One region of the Rummeliibacillus sp. G93 genome, then DNA from elsewhere that is predicted to be linked to it. Evidence: riboswitches for the same ligand, from Rfam matches in the RefSeq annotation. Region 1 holds a riboswitch; each other region holds the start of a gene.
What was found. Region 1 has a riboswitch for thiamine pyrophosphate ahead of tenA (thiaminase II). Riboswitches for the same ligand answer to the same signal wherever they lie in the genome.
Positions count from the first base shown of each region.

Region 1 (5,856 bases):
TATAGTACAAACATAGGAAGTAAAGCCTCCTATGTCCGCGTCAATGATATAAGTTTCACCATCTATTTCAACTTTTTCTTTTAGTTTCTTGAATGTATAGAAGTGGGAAACAAAGCTTGGATATTGAACTTGTTTCACTAATGTTTGATCTACAAATAATTGTTTTGCATGAATATCCATAACGACTTTAATTATATGTCCCTTATAGTCTGTTTCCCATTCATAATGAATGTCCTCTTTAAATTCTTCTTTAAAATTCTGCCACTCTAAACGCATGAATCGCTTAAATTTTGACATGGGTCACCTCTTTAGCTCTCTTAATATACTGTCTATCATATAATAAAAGCTTATTGGTTTGTTAAATGCATTTACCAAAAAGGTAAAATTATTCTATATTGGTTGGATTCCTTATGACATAATGATGTATATAGGAAGTAGGGACATCATCCGAAAATGAGAAGCAGAAGGGGGAGATAGTGTGGTTACAATTGATTATTCATCCATTGCTATTATACCTGTCATAACTCTACTTTTAGCATGGTGTATCTGTGGTTACCTATTCTACCGTAACTATAAAAAACATGGAGGCGGCATTAAAATTTGGAAGGCTGTACTCGTGTTATTCGTAGGTCTTTTTTCTTTTTCTATTAACTTGAACATCTGGAGCACAGCGCTAAAACTATCCATTTTGCCTTTAGGGGTATGGATTTTATACTTTATATTAAAAGGCAGAAATCGATGGAAATCATATCGCTCTTTTGCTTGGCTGGGGTTTAGCTTCAATTTCATTTTTATAGTAGCTTCACTTGTAGCAATACCCTTTCAACAATGGATTTTTCCAGACAAAAAACCAGCAACATACCTAGCGAATTTAGAAAATGCAAAATTAATTACTATTCATCCTTCAGCAAAAAAGAAGATAGTGTTAGATAGAAAGAAGTTAGCAGGGAAATTCACACACTTGAAACAGCGGGAAATCTATAGCGATAAGTGGTTTTCAAGCCTTTATGAGATGAGTCCCTCAGAAATTAACAAAAAAGATGAACATTTTCCTTATCAGCTTGCAGGAGTAAAGCCGAAATGGGGAAGTGGGCTTCCATCACCGGCACTGTACATAGAAAAAGACGGAAAAGGAATTTTGATAACTACACCTCAGCAACAGCTTTATTACCGTTTAAATAATTCCGTGCTAAAGGAGGAGCAATAATATGAAGAAAAGAAAAGGAATGTTTGCTCTTTTAGTAGTGATTATTGGTATTATAGGTCTATTCTTCTATTATTCTTATTCAAAACCAACTCCTTTTCCAACAGAGGAAGCGCTGAAAAAGGATATAAATCAGACCTTCCCTGAGGCTAGCGTAAAAACAATACAAGATATAATCCACGTTGATGAACGCCATAAAGTGGTTCCTTTTATTTCTTTGAATAAAGACTATGGACTTAGCTATTGGATTTGGAAGAAGAATAAATGGCGAGTCGCTGAAGTGGATAATCGAGAAGAACCGATGATATGGAAGATAGAAGATAGAAAACGTCCAAAGTATGTATATGTGTGGAATATTTTTCATAAAAACAAGGTGGATTCATTTACATTTTATCTACTGAGGCAACGGGATTATATCACCTACGATAGGCAAAGTCTTTATATTCCACCAGTTCAAATGACAGAGAAAGTGCTATTGAATCATAAGACATATGGGGTTTTTTCTATTCCAGAAGATTGGGCTACGATTAAAGATTATGCTAGACCTGTTCAAACGGATTGGCTCTTCTCAAATGAGGAGGAAGGAGATTCGTTTAATTTTGGATGGAGACCGAATGCCAAGCCTGGTGTAAAAGAGCCGATTGAATTTACTAATAATGGAGAAAGCTTTTCAAACGGGGATATCATTTTACGCTTTCCGGAACGTTTCGAAAAGGGAAGTCGTGATCTTTATGAATGAGTATCGATAATCTAGGAGGTGTTTTTATGAAAATGATAAAAAATTTAAGCTCAAAAGATGAAATTATGGATGCCTTTCCGGTCATGAGCCAACTCAGAACACATTTAGATATAAACACATATGTAGAATTAGTGATGGAAGCGATGGAAAAGGAACAGTATAAGCTCTATGCACTCGTTGACTCTGATGAAATAGTTGCGGTGGTCGGATTCCAGCCAATGATTACACTTTATTATGGAAGATATATATGGGTATGTGATTTAGTGACAGATGCATCTAAGCGCTCGTTCGGTTATGGAGAAGAGTTGCTTGAATTTGTAGAAGCATGGGCGAAAGAATATAAGTATGAGTGTGTGGCCTTATCTTCTGGGTTGCAACGTACGAAGGCACACCGTTTTTATGAAGAAAAGATGGGGTACGACAAGGTAAGTTATGTGTTTAGGAAAGAATTCTAATATGTTGTAAAAAGCTAAGCTTGTTTTATCCTTGAATGGCATCCAGTTGAATGGTACGATGAATATAACTTAAATATTTGCAGGGGGACACGAAAGTGTTGAGAAGGTTTAAGCCTGACCCTTAGAACCTGACAGTTAATACTGGCGTAGGGAGCAAAGTACATATGATCGTTTTGTACAGCAGCTCTCCGTTTATGGGAGAGTTTTTTTGTACCCAACCAAATATTTTAGTGCGGGGGGACACGAAAGTGTTGAGAAGGTTAAAACCTGACCCTTAGAACCTGACAGTTAATACTGACGTAGGGAGCAGATGAAGGTATGAAATCTCTATGTCTACTCATAGGGATTTTTTGCGTCTACGTCCACTTTAAAGGAGGACGAACAGTGAGATTTGATGAAGTTGTTAGAGAAGAAGCAGATGCATATTGGGATGATAGCATGGTACACCCATTCGTGAAAGGGTTAGTACATGGCACACTGCCAATGGAGAACTTTAAATTTTATATGATGCAGGATGCCATTTATTTAAAGCATTACTCAAAAATATTGGCAATAGCAGCATCCAAATCGGAGACGAACCAGGAAATGGCCTATTATCTTGAATCAGCTAGAAGTATAAATGAAGCAGAACTTGAGCTCCACCGGACTGTTTTCAAAGAACTTCATATTGGAGAACAAGAACAAGCGGAGCTTATTCCTGCGCCAGCCAACAATAATTATATTAACCATATGTATAACGCCGTTCTAAACGAAAGCCTGCCAGTTGCATTTGCCGCGTTGCTGCCATGTCCTTGGTTATACCAAAGTATTGGTGAAGCGTATAAAGATGAAAAACCGACACAGAAGTTATACAGAGATTGGATTGAATTGTATAGCGGTAAAGAGTTTAAAGATCAACTGGACATCCAAAAGCAGATGCTCAATAAGTATGCGAAAGAACACCCAGCTGACGTTCAAAAGATGAAAGCATTTTTCCAAATGAGTGCCTATTACGAATGCAAGTTTTGGGATATGGCCTGGTCTTTAGAAAATTGGAAGGAGCTTTCACCTTATGAGCTTGCTTAAAATAAATCAGAAAAATCCTTTAATCCACTGTATAACAAATTATGTAGTAGCAAATTTTACAGCAAACGGACTGCTCGCGATTGGGGCATCGCCAGTTATGGCAGATGAAATCGCAGAGGTAGGAGATATGGTTTCTGTTGCAAGTGGTTTACTTGTTAATATTGGTACCATTAATGGCAGAACAAAAGAAGCAATGATTGTAGCTGGACGCAAAGCGAATGAAGTGGGAATTCCTGTCGTTCTAGATCCGGTAGGCGTAGGCGCCACTGCCTTTCGTCGCGAGACGGTGAAGAATCTATTGAGAGAAATTAAATTTGATCTTATTCGCTGCAATACTGGAGAACTTGCAGCAATCGCAGGTGTCAATTGGGACTCAAAGGGAGTAGACAGCGGCGTAGGAGAGATGGATACCGAGCAGACAGCAAAAGCTATAGCGAAACAGTACAACTGTTTTGTTATTGTCACCGGCGAGGTGGACATTGCAACAAACGGCGAAAGTATTGATTATATAGCAGGCGGTCATGAGCTCATGACGAAGATTACGGGTACGGGGTGTTTGCTTAGCGCTATTTGTACAGCAGCCTTAGCAGTAGAAAGAAATAACCTTTCTATCTTAACCGACGTTTTGAAAGACTATAAAAAGGTTGCCGAGATGGCATGCCAGAAGGAATGGTTAGGTGCTGTTCAACAAGAAGTACTTAATCAATTGCAACAGGTTTCAGGGGGGCGAGCATAATGAATATTGCCATGACTATTGCGGGTTCTGACAGCGGTGGAGGAGCAGGTATTCAAGCAGATCTAAAGACTTTCCAGGAGCTTGGCGTTTTTGGCACATCAGCTATTACGGCATTGACTGCACAAAATACGCTAGGTGTTGAAGGTATATACCCAGCCCAACCAGAATTTGTTCAGCAGCAAATCGAAGTAGTGATGAGGGATATGCCGATAAAAGCGGTGAAAACGGGCATGTTGTTTTCTGCCGAGATTATTGAAGCTGTAGCACATAGTTTGCGAGATAAAGAGACACAATTGGTAGTAGACCCAGTGATGATTGCGAAAGGTGGAGCATCTTTGCTACAACATGAGGCAGTGACTGCGCTGAAAAAATTCCTATTGCCGCGTGCAACTATTCTTACGCCAAACATACCAGAAGCAGAGGTAATAAGCGGAATCGAAATAAAAAGCCCAAAAGACTTAGAAAAGGCTGCAAACGCAATGCTTGCAATGGGTGTTTCATGCGTCATTATAAAAGGCGGTCATTTAGAAGGTAAGGATGCAGTAGATACTGTATTTTTTCAAGATGATTCGTTCTTTTCAATGCAAACGAAGCGAATTTCCACTGTTCAAACACACGGTACAGGATGCACCTTCTCAGCAGCGTTAACCGCTTTTTTGGCACAGGGCTTCTCTTTAAAAAGTGCCATAATAGAAGCGAAAAAATTCGTCCATTTAGCTATTCAACATCCATTAAATATAGGGAATGGACATGGTCCTACAAACCATTTTGCGTATAAAAAATTAAGCGGCAACTGTGAGGTGACAATTAGTGAGGAAAGAGGATTTAGCAGTTTATCTGATTATGGGCACGCAAAACTGCATTGAACCACCCCTCCAAGTGCTCGAACAAGCATTACAGGCTGGTATCACAATGTTTCAGTTGCGTGAAAAGGGTGAAGGGGCATTAACTGGCAAAGATCTTGAAATGTTTGCGCGTGAGTGCCAGAGGCTCTGCAAGCAATATGAGATCCCATTTATTGTCAATGATCATATCGAATTGGCTTTGAAGATAGAAGCGGATGGTGTGCATATCGGGCAAGAAGATATGGAGCTGGAAAAAATACGGCCGGAATTTAAGGGGAAGATGATTGGTGTATCAGTGCATACAAAAGAAGAATTGGTGCAGGCAGTGGATCAAGGTACAGATTATGTCGGGATAGGCCCTATATATGAAACGAAGTCTAAACAAGATGCCAAGAAGCCAGCGGGTGTTACATTTTTACAGGAGGCACGAAAGCTATATCCAACTCTCCCTATTGTAGCTATTGGTGGAATTACGGTCGAGAACGCACAGCCGTTAAAAGAGAGCGGAGCAGATGGTGTGGCCGTCATTTCAGCGATCTGCCAAAGTGAAGATTGCAGACCAGTGATTGGATCCCTTCAATCTATTTTTAAAGCATAATAAAAGCTGCATGAAATGTCTTAGCGACAACTTCATGCAGCTTTTTTAGTTCATGTATTATTTTGTTTCCTCTTGATCAATCCAGCTATAGCTTAGCTCCTCTGCTTTACCATGCTCATCTGTCTCGATTCGAACCGTTTTGTCTTCCAATTTGTTTTGAGATTTCGCTTCATCATCTAACTCAAAGTCATGCGTTTTCTGGAATGTTTTATTG
Region 1 covers NZ_CP097314.1:2,965,333-2,971,188, reverse strand. The annotation lists gene M2M59_RS14990 (hypothetical protein) at 1-297, opposite strand, end outside; gene M2M59_RS14985 (hypothetical protein) at 479-1,207, shown strand; gene M2M59_RS14980 (hypothetical protein) at 1,209-1,943, shown strand; gene M2M59_RS14975 (GNAT family N-acetyltransferase) at 1,970-2,398, shown strand; TPP riboswitch at 2,470-2,568, shown strand; TPP riboswitch at 2,623-2,721, shown strand; gene tenA (thiaminase II) at 2,783-3,463, shown strand; gene thiM (hydroxyethylthiazole kinase) at 3,450-4,199, shown strand; gene thiD (bifunctional hydroxymethylpyrimidine kinase/phosphomethylpyrimidine kinase) at 4,199-5,065, shown strand; gene thiE (thiamine phosphate synthase) at 5,010-5,642, shown strand; gene M2M59_RS14950 (hypothetical protein) at 5,700-5,856, opposite strand, start outside.

Region 2 (5,856 bases), 400 kb from region 1:
GGTCTTGAACCGGTTGTTCCAGATGAAAAATTGCAAAAGCGCTTGATGTCTATTATCTACGATCATGTGAAGGCAGGCAAAATGATATCAAAATCAGTTTGGCAGCCAATCGAGGATGAGATGAAGAAAGCAGCTTGTGATTATATCATTCTAGGATGTACAGAGCTGTCAGTTGTAAACCGTTCTTTAGCGCTTGATAATCGATATATCGATGCGCTTGTCGTGCTTGCAGAGCGTGCAATCGAAAGCTGCGGCTATGAGTTAGCGGATTAGTATAAAACTTTTCTTAGGAATTTAAAGGGCCCGTCTACAGAGGCGGGCGTTACATACATTAGAAAAAGAAAGAAGGTGCAGGCATTATGGCATTTTTAGATTTATTAAATGAAGATTTACAGCAAAAATGGAAGTTTCCATCTACAATGCCCATTCAAGAGCAGATGGTAGAAGCATTTTTGGAGGGAAAAGATGTAGTAGCTGAGTCTCCTACAGGAACAGGTAAAACGTTAGCGTATCTGTTGCCGATTTTACAAAAGGTAGATGGTGCTAAAAAGGCAACTCAAGCCCTTATTGTAGCTCCATCGCAAGAGTTGTGCATGCAAATCGTAGAGGTGATCCGTACATGGATTGCTGGCACAAATATTACTGTAGTCCCTTTGATTGGCGGTGCAAATCCACAACGCCAAATTGAAAAGCTAAAGAAAAAGCCAACGATAGTTGTAGGAACGCCAGGACGTTTAAATGAACTTATTACAAGCAAAAAACTAAAATTGCATGAAATTAACATGATTGTTTTAGATGAAGGGGACCAACTATTAAGTCGGGATTATCGTGTTATCGTAAAAGGCTTTATAGATGGAGCAGCTCATGGCAGACAAGTAGCTGTGGTGTCTGCAACGGTAACAGAAGAAATTGAGCTTGTGGCAAATAGAATGCTTCATGATCCGGTACGCATCAAAATAGCAGCAACAGAGGTTCCAGCAAGCGGTAAGGTCGAACATTCCTTCATAAAAATAGAGGAACGAGATAAGACAGAACTATTGCGAAAACTGTCAAACCTTTCAGGGTTGCGTGGACTAGCTTTTATCAATAACTTAGACCAAGTGATGATGAAAGAATCAAAGCTAGGTTTTCGCAATGCGCCGATTGTAGCCTTGCATTCTGAGATGAAAAAAGAGGAAAGAAAATCAGCGATTGAACGTTTCCGCAAGGGTGATGCGCGCGTCCTTCTCGCTACAGATATTGCGGCAAGGGGCTTAGATATAGAGGGGCTAACACATGTTATTCATGTCAACGTGCCATTCACAAAAGAGCAATATATCCACCGTTCAGGCAGAACAGGAAGAGCTGGCAATAGCGGGGAAGTACTTACATTACTTGCACATCATGAAGAACAAGCATATCTAAAACGCATGAGAGAATTAGAAATTGAGCCAGTTGAGAAAAATTGGTCAAATGGCCAATTAAAAGAGGGAAAGGCAGAAGCCAAACCTAACAAAGGGAATAAACGCTATTCAACGAATGGTACAAATGCAAACAGAAAAAACAAGGGCGATGGGAAGAAACCTTATCACGCAAAGAAAAGAGGGAAATAATATGACGTTTGAAGAGAAGCTAGAACAATTTGCTGAGCTTACAGTAAGAGTGGGCGCAAATATACAAAAGGGTCAAACCATGTTAATCAATACAACAACAGAGACAGTTGAATTTACAAGATTAGTGGCAAAAAAAGCGTATGAAGCAGGGGCTGCACGCGTAACGGTTAATTTTTCAGATGATGTGATTGACCGCGCTTTTTACGACAATGCACCAGCTGATGAATTTGCTAAATTTCCACGCTGGATCAGTGAACAACGAGATGAGTTGATTGAGCGTGGGGGTGCTCTTTTGTGGATTGATGCGCAAGATCCGGATAACCTTACGGGAGTGCCAGTTGAAAAACTATCCGCACAGCAAAAAGCATCAGGCAAAGCGCTTGAAAACTATCGCGATGCAGTGATGAACGACAAGATTGCGTGGTCTATTATTGCTGTACCATCGAAGAAATGGGCTGCAAAAGTATTCTCTGATTTAAAAGAAGAAGAGCAGCTGCCAGCATTATGGGAAGCGATCTTCAAAACGGTTCATATTGGTGAAGGAAATGCTGTAGACAACTGGGAACAACATTTGAAAAACCTAGATGCGAGAGCAGATCTTTTAAACGCAAAACGTTATCAAAAGCTGCATTATAAAGCGCCTGGCACTGATTTAACAATTGAATTGCCAGATAAGCATATTTGGTGCACAGGTGCGAGCCATACACCTGCTGGTTCTTCGTTTGTAGCAAATATGCCAACAGAAGAAGTGTACACAATGCCATCAAAATACGGTGTGAACGGCTTTGTATCGAATACAAAACCGCTTGTTTTCCAAGGTAATGTTATCGATCAATTTAAGCTGACATTCGAAGGTGGAAAGATTGTAAAAGCTGAAGCAGAGGTTGGTCATGATTTGCTGCAAGAATTAGTCAAAGCGGATGAAGGTTCTAAGTACCTTGGCGAAGTTGCTCTTGTACCACATGAGTCGCCTATCTCTGCATCAAATATTCTTTACTACAATACGCTTTTCGATGAAAATGCCTCTAACCACCTGGCGATTGGCGAAGCTTATCCGACATGCTATGAAGGTGGAAGCAGCCTGACAAAAGAGGAGCTCGAAGAAAAAGGTATTAATACATCAATTACTCATGAAGACTTCATGATTGGTAGCGGAGAAATGGATATCGACGGCGTTCTAGCAGACGGTACAGTTGAGCCTATTTTCCGCAATGGCAGCTGGGCATTTTAAGTAGTCATGCTTAGGTGTTGCTATACCTTTTAATCTCAACTTAAAGTTCATATAAAAAAACGCCGTATTCCACAGAGAATACGGCGTTTTTAGTGATTATTTTTTCATTGCTTTTTTATCATGTCTTGCATCAATCACTTTTAAGATGATTGGATAAACAACTGGTGCGATTTTGATTACAGTTTTTATTACTTTTCGTAATTGCATATAGTAGCACTCCATTCATTGATGAGCTTGTGTATATTTAACTAATAGCCATATTAACAGTATTTTAAACTTTGAGTACTTTAATTCCTTGTACAATATTCCAAATGAACACGCCTAGCGAAAGGATAGCTTCTACAACAATAAAGATAAGCCATGCTCCCATAATCCACATACCATCATTGGACGATGCATCTGGACTCCCTGTTTCAAATGAATAACTATAAAAACCGGCTCCAGCCACCACGGCCATAAATATAATGACGCCAATAATGGTAGGGACCAGAAGAAGAAGGTGAGAGAGTAAGGCGCGCTTAGCATGCCTTTTCACTTCTTGTTCCTTTACAGCAAAATACACGATGACGGGCAAGATAAATCCAGCAAAAAATATACTAAAATAACACAAAGAAGAGATTACACGGTTATTATTGTTTTCCAATTCCAATTTTGACACCTCCATATATCTATACATACGCACAGGGCTCACTGAAAGATTCAGAAAGATGAAAATTACCATGGCAATTTAAAATCAAATCAAGTACAATAAATGTGTTCAATTAAATACTGATGTATCGACCACGAGGGGAGCCGCAAATGGGCGGCTGAGAGTGAATCCGAAATTCTAACCCTTTGAACCTGTAAGTTAATGCTTGCGTAGGAATGTGGATAGAGACCGACTTATTTCGATGTTAGGGCTATCCTAATGTCGTTTTTTATTTGGGTGGAAATCTTCTGGAATACTTGTTTACGGGAATACGCTTTAGGCAAGAGTGGGCTGCATCGAAATACGGGAGGAAGTATATTGAATAAGAAACGTTTATTAATGATGATTGAAATCGCCATATTTGCAGCAATCGGATTTGTATTGGATAAGCTGTCCTTTAGTCTATGGCCACAGGGCGGTTCTATTAGCCTTGTAATGGTTCCGATTGTACTGATGGCATTTCGTTGGGGGACAATGGCTGGACTCGTTACAGGGCTATTAATTGGCGGATTGCAAGTGTTAATAGGGGGCGCCTATGTGTTAACGCCTTTGCAAGGCTTCATCGATTATTTCTTTGCATTTACAGCTGTAGGCTTAGCTGGTGTGATGCGAGGAATGATGATTGCTGCCAACCGACGTGGCCAAACTGGCAAAATGATCGTTGCTATAACAATTGGAACATTTATTGGCGGATTATTAAAATATGCAGCACATACATTGGCGGGAATCGTGTTCTTTGCTGAATATGCAGGAAAGCAAAATGTATATTGGTACTCTATTGTGTACAACGGCTCTTATATGATTCCTGCTATTATTTTAACGATTATTGTCGTTGCGCTGCTCTTTAAGTCTGCGCCACGAATAGCTAACCCGAAAAATTAATGAGGGAAGACTGCTAATTACATTAAGAATTCGTCTTGGTATTAGCAATACAATGAACAAACGCTCAGATACATTCTGAGCGTTTTTATTTATTAGGTTATTTTCCTAAAGAGAAGCCTTCAAATAATCTTCCACCAAATGGTTGAAGGACTTGATCAGTCAGGCATACAATCTTACCAATATCATTTGATTTATAATATGCGTCGAATGCTTCAACAAATTCGTTTGCAAGTTTCTTGTCATGATGAACTAATGAACGATAAACCCATTTTGATGTACCAATCCATTTGCCATTACTTCGAAGGATGAATTCACTAACTAATTCGCTGAGTGTGCTCGCAATAAAAATGCCTTCAGCTCTATTTTGACAACCGATTAAATCATCTAACACATCCGTAACAAAATATCGCTTTATGTCCATTGTTTCTTTTGTCCAATCTTCTGGCCCTTGTTCTATTAAGTCTTTGGCTTCCTTTCTAATAGCCGATAATACTCCTGTATCTTTTAAAATTTTGCCCTCACTTACCATTCTTGGCATTGTAGGCCTTCCTTCTTTACAATCACTTACAAAAAAGAAACGATAAGACTTCAAATTATGAACAAACAGTTCAATATTCCATCCAAATTCAATAAGGGACTCACGATAAGAAAAAGGAAAACTTTTGTCAAATATGATGATATCTAAATCAGAAGTTTCAGTTGCTTGTCCTCGAACAACACTCCCAGCTAAGATAGCTCCCTGACAATTATGAAAATGTTTTTCAACAAACTGTAAGGCTGCTTCTAGTGGATCAAGTCTATTCTTCATATAATTTCCACCCTTCTTGTTTTAAGGTATCTTCTTCGGCAGAAGCTAAAAGTTTATAAGATTTGATTACCTAAAAATTCTATAACAATTTTATCGTATTTATTCCGATCTTCTTTAATAAAGTTTGCTAATACTAGCGAATCGTAACGGAACTCAATTCGTTTTTTTAGTTTCATGACTGGGTATGGATTGTAATAAATCTACATACTAATAATTGATTGCGGGGTGAATCTGTTGGAGATGCTTTTACTAATTATTATTATCAATATTGTTTATATGACACTGGTAACATTGCGGATGATTCTTGTGATAAAAGGATATCGAATTGTAGCATCCCTGATGTCTGTAGCAGAGGTCTTTATCTATTTGATGGGGTTGAAGATTGTGCTGGATAATTTAGACCGTCCGCTCAATATATTAGCTTATTGCGTAGGATGGGGATTAGGCGTTTATTCTGGTGGTCTCATTGAAAGCAAACTAGCGCTAGGTTATATGATCTTTGATGTGATTGTTGACAGAGAACAGCAGGGGTTGGTTAGCAAATTGAGGGATGAAGGCTTTGGCGTCACAGCATGGATTGGTAATGGTAAAGATGGGGAACGTCTCTGTTTGAAAGTGATTGCCAAGAGAAAAGAGGAAAGGTATTTCCGAGATT
Region 2 covers NZ_CP097314.1:2,565,689-2,571,544, reverse strand. The annotation lists gene M2M59_RS13005 (cysteate racemase) at 1-273, shown strand, start outside; gene M2M59_RS13000 (DEAD/DEAH box helicase) at 360-1,592, shown strand; gene M2M59_RS12995 (aminopeptidase) at 1,594-2,823, shown strand; gene M2M59_RS12990 (magnetosome magnetite crystal formation protein family) at 3,095-3,472, opposite strand; TPP riboswitch at 3,599-3,705, shown strand; gene thiT (energy-coupled thiamine transporter ThiT) at 3,830-4,393, shown strand; gene M2M59_RS12980 (nucleotidyltransferase domain-containing protein) at 4,491-5,201, opposite strand; gene M2M59_RS12975 (DUF2179 domain-containing protein) at 5,442-5,856, shown strand, end outside.
Region 2: linked by a shared signal. The riboswitch ahead of thiT (energy-coupled thiamine transporter ThiT) and the one ahead of tenA (thiaminase II) in region 1 are both predicted to bind thiamine pyrophosphate.

Region 3 (5,856 bases), 280 kb from region 1:
AAGAGGGTGTGGAAGAAGCCTGTATTGCAGAAATCGGTCGTTGGGTTTATCAATGCTTCAACCAAGCGAACGGTAAAGAAATTGGCATTCCTTCATATTTTGAAATCCATGATGCAGGAAATGCACTTGATTTGCTTACTGGTGAATGGTTTGATCCAGAAGATGTGGAGCTTTGATACCACATCAAGTCATAACAAAAGCATGCTGTTCTACTCAAAACAGCATGCTCCTCTATTTTCTCCGGTTCACCTTTTTATTCCTCACCATCTTGCTAGAGGGCTGCTTTCGAATCCATTTGATGAAACGTCTTATCGCTGGATCTGCACGTAATTCTGATAATGTGGATAATCGAGCTGCAATTTCGCTATTTGTATAAAGGGCATGTATTTGTTTGTGACATGGTATGCAGAGTTTGGCAGTATCACCAAAAGTACCGCCCATCTCTTTCGGAAGTAAATGATGGATGGTCACTTCCACTCCATCTCGCCCACATAGCTCACATATTGCCACCATTCTATCGCCCTTTTCTAAAGAATTTCCCTGTTACAGTTTTGATTAGTATAACTGTTGATTAGACATCTATACCCCACAAGCATACTCCTTAGCTATCCTAAATAACGATAATAAAATGATTTAGCTTCCTCAATATTCTTCGTGCCATGTATCAATGCCCGTCCGTCTTTAAATAGGACGAGACGAAAATCGCCCATTTTAAACGAAACAAGATATGGATTTCGTACGACTGAGTCCGCTTGCTTAGATAGTAGGTTTGCTACGTTTTCTAAGTCTACTGTGATTCTATGAGACGGTCGAATTTGAACCGTATCGCGTCCACACAACACTGCTACTTTTGATTGACTTTGATGTTCTAGGTAAGGATAAGTTGGATGATCGCCACAGGATGGACAACTCTGTTTCTTTAACTGATCGACTATGATAGAAGTATGTTGATTCTTCCATAAATCAAAGGATATAAGCTGATTCCTTAAAGAACAATCATCCTCAACCAAAATCTTTAGCGCTTCAGTGATTTGATAAGCCACTACCATTTGGACAGCGGGACTGATTATGCCTGCCGTATCACACGTTAATCCACCAATTGGCACTGTCTCCAGCAAACAATTTAAACAAGGCGTTTTCCCCGGGATAATGGAATAGCTTAATCCATAGCTTCCGACACAAGCACCATAAATCCATGGAATGTTATATTTTTGTGCTACATCATTTAGAATCATGCGTGTGTCAAAATTATCTGTGGCATCCATTATGAGATCCACATCCCTTATAAGTTGCTCTGCTTCAGTCGCTGAAACATCTTGAACAAGACCATGGATTTCTACTTCACTATTTAACTGTGATAATCGTTTATGCGCTGCAATAGCTTTAGGTACGCGTTGCTTGGCATCTTCCTCATCGTATAATTGTTGCCTTTGAAGATTACTCCACTCTACGTAATCTCGATCAACTATAGTCAGCTTACCAACCCCCATACGTACGAGACTTTCTGCACTTCCCGTTCCGAGTGCCCCTGCACCAATTACAAGTACATGCTTTTGCCTAATTTTCTCTTGGCCTTCTTTACCGATAGGCACAAATAATTCTTGCCTTGAATAACGCTCACTCACCCGATGCTCATTCCTTCGGTTGGACTGCTAGCCGTTGCATAGTTTTTTTTCGCTATTCTACCTGCTTCATAGCCTAAGCGTCCTGCTTCAATGGCAAGCTTCATTGCTTTCGCCATTTTCACGGGATTACCAGCACCTGAAACAGCAGTATTCAAGAGGACTCCATCCGCTCCTGCTTCCATAGCAATAGCCGCATCAGATGGCGCACCAATACCTGCATCTACAATAACGGGTACAGTTGCCTGCTCAATAATAAAACTTAAATTAAGCGGGTTGATAATGCCTTGACCAGAGCCTATTGGAGAAGCGCCAGGCATGATTGCATGGACGCCTAATTCTTGCAATCTTTTAGCTAGCAATACATCATCTGAGATATAAGGAAGGACAATAAATCCTTCTTTCAATAATTCTTCAGATGCCTTATATGTTTCGAACGGGTCAGGCAACAGGGTTTTTTGGCAACCGATGACTTCGACTTTAATCATGTCACATAAGCCAGATGCCTTTGCCAGCTTGGCGATGCGAACCGCTTCTGCAGCCGTAGTGGCCCCTGCTGTATTGGGTAATAGTTTATACTTCGCTAAATCTATTTTCTCCAGGAAATTCGGCTGGCTCGCCTCAAAAATATTCATTCTTCTAACGGCAAACGTAAGGATGTCCGTTCCTGATACTTCCACGGCTTCTTTCTGAATATCAAAGTTTGGGTACTTTCCTGTTCCTAATAAAAGTCTTGATTGAAATTCATATGGCCCAATTTTCAACATTTCATCCACCTCCAACAAAGTGTACAATCTCTATTTTGTCGCCTTCTGATACAGCTGTGTCGAAATAGCGACTTTTGTCTAAAATGTTATGATTTAATTCCATAATGAAAACCTTAGATTCTAATCCAAAGTGATGAATCACATCTGACACAACTCTTATTTGCTCGGGAACTTCTAGAGATTCACCATTTATTTGGAGTCTCATCCGCTCACTTCCTTTTACGTGTGCTAATCAATTTATTTTGATAAAGGACTTTCCGTTAACCTCAATTTTGCAGAATACTTTTTCGCTGCCTGTACTGGATTGTTTGCCAACATCACTCCTGACAAGACTGCAATCCCGCTTGCTCCTGCTTCCAACACTCGTTCTACATTCTCAAATTGAATTCCGCCAATCGCAATCACTGGAACTTTTACGTTCATAGTTAATTCCTTTAATTTTTCTAGGCCTCGTGGTTCTTTGTCCGGCTTGGATTGTGAAGGGAAGATATGGCCATATATCACATAATCTGCGCCACATTCACTCGCATATATCGCTTCTTCTACTGTGTGAACCGAACATCCTAGCCGTAATGCTGGAAAAACATCCTTCACAACCGCGATATCCAAACTATGATTAGCTAGTTGAACGCCCTTCACCTTTGTGACCGCTCCGACGTCCAGTCGATCGTTGATGATGATTTTATCCAAAGGCACACCTTCTGCCTTCAGTTGATTTACGATTTCCATTAGTTCTCTGGCAGTTCTCTGCTTTTCACGGATATGGAAAGCATCAATGAATGGATGAATATCTTTGGCGATCCGAATCATTTCAGGAATAGGCTGTCTGCCTGTCGAAACAATATGCAGCTCTCGATTCATTAGCCTCTCACCATCGAATCCTTATTCACGATTGGCCAATCTTCATGCTGATAAGCCATCTCCCAAAATGAATATTCGTATTGGCTGCTGATCATAAAATGCTCGAGCATTTGCAAGCGATCTGATTCTGTAACCCTCTCAGCAATCTCATCGATTCGCTCGATTTGCTCCACCACTTTTTCATGGAACCAATCGCCACCGTATGCAGCAATCCACTCTTGATAGATTGGTTGATTTGGCGTATTTCCCTTTAAACGCTGACCGATTTCATCATAAAGCCAATAGCATGGAAGAAGCGCTGCAATAATATCACCAATATGACCAGTAAATGCCGCTCGATATAGATGAGATGTGTACGCATAGGCAGTGGGAGCAGGCTTAAACTCAGCAATTTCAGCATCAGTAATGCCTAATTGCTTTGAAAAATTAGCATGCAGACTCAATTCTGCTTCAGCTGTACCCTGTACATGAATAGCCATGCGAGCCGTTGTGTGCAAATCAGGTGCCTTTGCTCCCGCCAATGCCTGCACCCTGGCAAAATGAGAAAGATAATAAGAATCCTGCAACACGTAATAGCGGAAGCTTTCTAATGGCAAGCTTCCATCAGCTATCCCTGTCACAAATGGATGCTGAAAACTTGCTTCCCAAATAGAATCTGCCTCACGTCGTAACTGCTCTGAAAATTTCATCATAATCCCTCCAAAAATAGTGTTAGGAAAATGGAATAAAAAAACCCCACTTTCCTTTACGCAAAGAAAGTGGGTATTAGAAATTATATGTATCAAAAAATAAAATTTCTGCCGTGCCACTTCCCTACGTTGGTATAAACCAAATCAGGTTCCAAGAGTCTCAAAGTCACACTTTGATCTCAGCCATTCTAATGGCACCCCTAGTGGTAAATCATATGAAGTTTTAGTAACATTCGATATTATCTTAACATTATTGAATGGATTGTCAAGGACAGATATGGTGAAATTTAGTAACATCCCTTTCCTTAGGATTGATTGCTGTTGGGCACCTAATCACAGCACAACGTAATTTTCAATTTGAAAATCTTTATCTCTTTTTATAACCTTTTTGCGGGCGACCATATTTTACTTCATTTAGGACAGATAGGACTTAAATTGCTAACTTTCGGAAGTAAACTTGTGAAGAGCGGTTGTAAATCGGGTGGATGCGGTGGTAAATCTTCCAGGAACAGTTGTATCTCACCACCGAACGGTTGTAAATATAGGAATGCTACCGCCACTCTATTACTTACGATATGTAAACTTCCTTATATAATCCGAGCTTCTCCATAGTCCTTCTCTTTTCTAGTTAAAAATTTTATTATATTGTAGTCTCACAAGACACCCGTTATAACTAAAAAAGATTATCTCAATCACGGGCTGAGATAATCTTTTTCCTTTTTTAGGTTTGGCTATTGCTTTCTAATCAACATTCTTTACTTCAAAACCATCAATCAGCGCACGCACTTCATCCGTAGATTTCGTGTGCATCAATTGATTTCGCAATTCGCCAGCACCAGGAAATCCTTTGACATAGATCTTGAAGAAACGATGAAGTCCCGAAATGGAACGTGGCACTAGTTCTTGATATTGATCGTGCAAATCTAGCTGATATCTTAAAAGATCTAGAAGCTCCTGACTGCTATGCTCTCTTGGTTCTTTTTCAAACGCAAACGGATTTTTAAAGATACCGCGACCAATCATGATGCCGTCTATTCCATATTGTTCAGCAAGCTCAAGACCTTTTTGTCGGTCAGGAATGTCTCCATTGATGGTAAGCATTGTGTCAGGTGCAATACGGTCACGTAATTCCTTGATTGCCGGAATCATCTCCCAATGGGCATCTACTTTACTCATTTCTTTTCTTGTTCGCAAATGAATCGAAAGGTTGGCAATATCCTGCTTCAATATATGCGTTAGCCAGTCCTCCCACTCATTTAGATCTGAGTAGCCTAGCCTTGTTTTAACACTAACAGGCAGTCCTCCTGCTTTTGCTGCTTGGATGATTTCTGCAGCTGCATCTGGTCGAAGAATAAGACCGCTACCCTTTCCTCTAGACGCTACGTTTGGAACAGGGCAGCCCATATTAATATCGATGCCTTTGTACCCCATCTCCGCCATTCCGATACTCATTTCACGGAAATACTCGGGCTTGTCTCCCCAGATATGTGCCACCATTGGCTGTTCGTCTTCCGTAAAAGTCAAACGTCCACGCACACTGTTCTTTCCTTCTGGGTGGCAATAACTATCCGTGTTTGTAAACTCGGTGAAAAATACATCCGGGCGTCCTGCTTTGCTCACGACATGGCGAAATACAACATCAGTCACATCCTCCATGGGAGCCAGCACAAAGAATGGTCGTGGCAAGTCACGCCAAAAGTTTTCTTTCATATTCATACAAATCCTTTCATCTATATCCTGTACATCCTATTTACATTGTTTATGAATTTAACACATTCTATTTCTAGAGTATAACCTAGCTTTTCTATTTTATCTTTAATCCATTTTTTCTTAAACTCTTTTTTAAAAGAAACCACCAAATACAAACATTTTGTTTTCCTCAAAACTTTTCATAGTGCTGGTAAGTCATATTAATAA
Region 3 covers NZ_CP097314.1:2,688,283-2,694,138, forward strand. The annotation lists gene M2M59_RS13520 (hypothetical protein) at 1-176, shown strand, start outside; gene M2M59_RS13525 (HNH nuclease-like protein HlpB) at 232-513, opposite strand; gene M2M59_RS13530 (thiazole biosynthesis adenylyltransferase ThiF) at 606-1,625, opposite strand; gene M2M59_RS13535 (thiazole synthase) at 1,622-2,389, opposite strand; gene thiS (sulfur carrier protein ThiS) at 2,391-2,594, opposite strand; gene tenI (thiazole tautomerase TenI) at 2,627-3,250, opposite strand; gene tenA (thiaminase II) at 3,250-3,939, opposite strand; TPP riboswitch at 4,044-4,151, opposite strand; gene M2M59_RS13555 (tRNA dihydrouridine synthase) at 4,681-5,649, opposite strand.
Region 3: linked by a shared signal. The riboswitch ahead of tenA (thiaminase II) and the one ahead of tenA (thiaminase II) in region 1 are both predicted to bind thiamine pyrophosphate.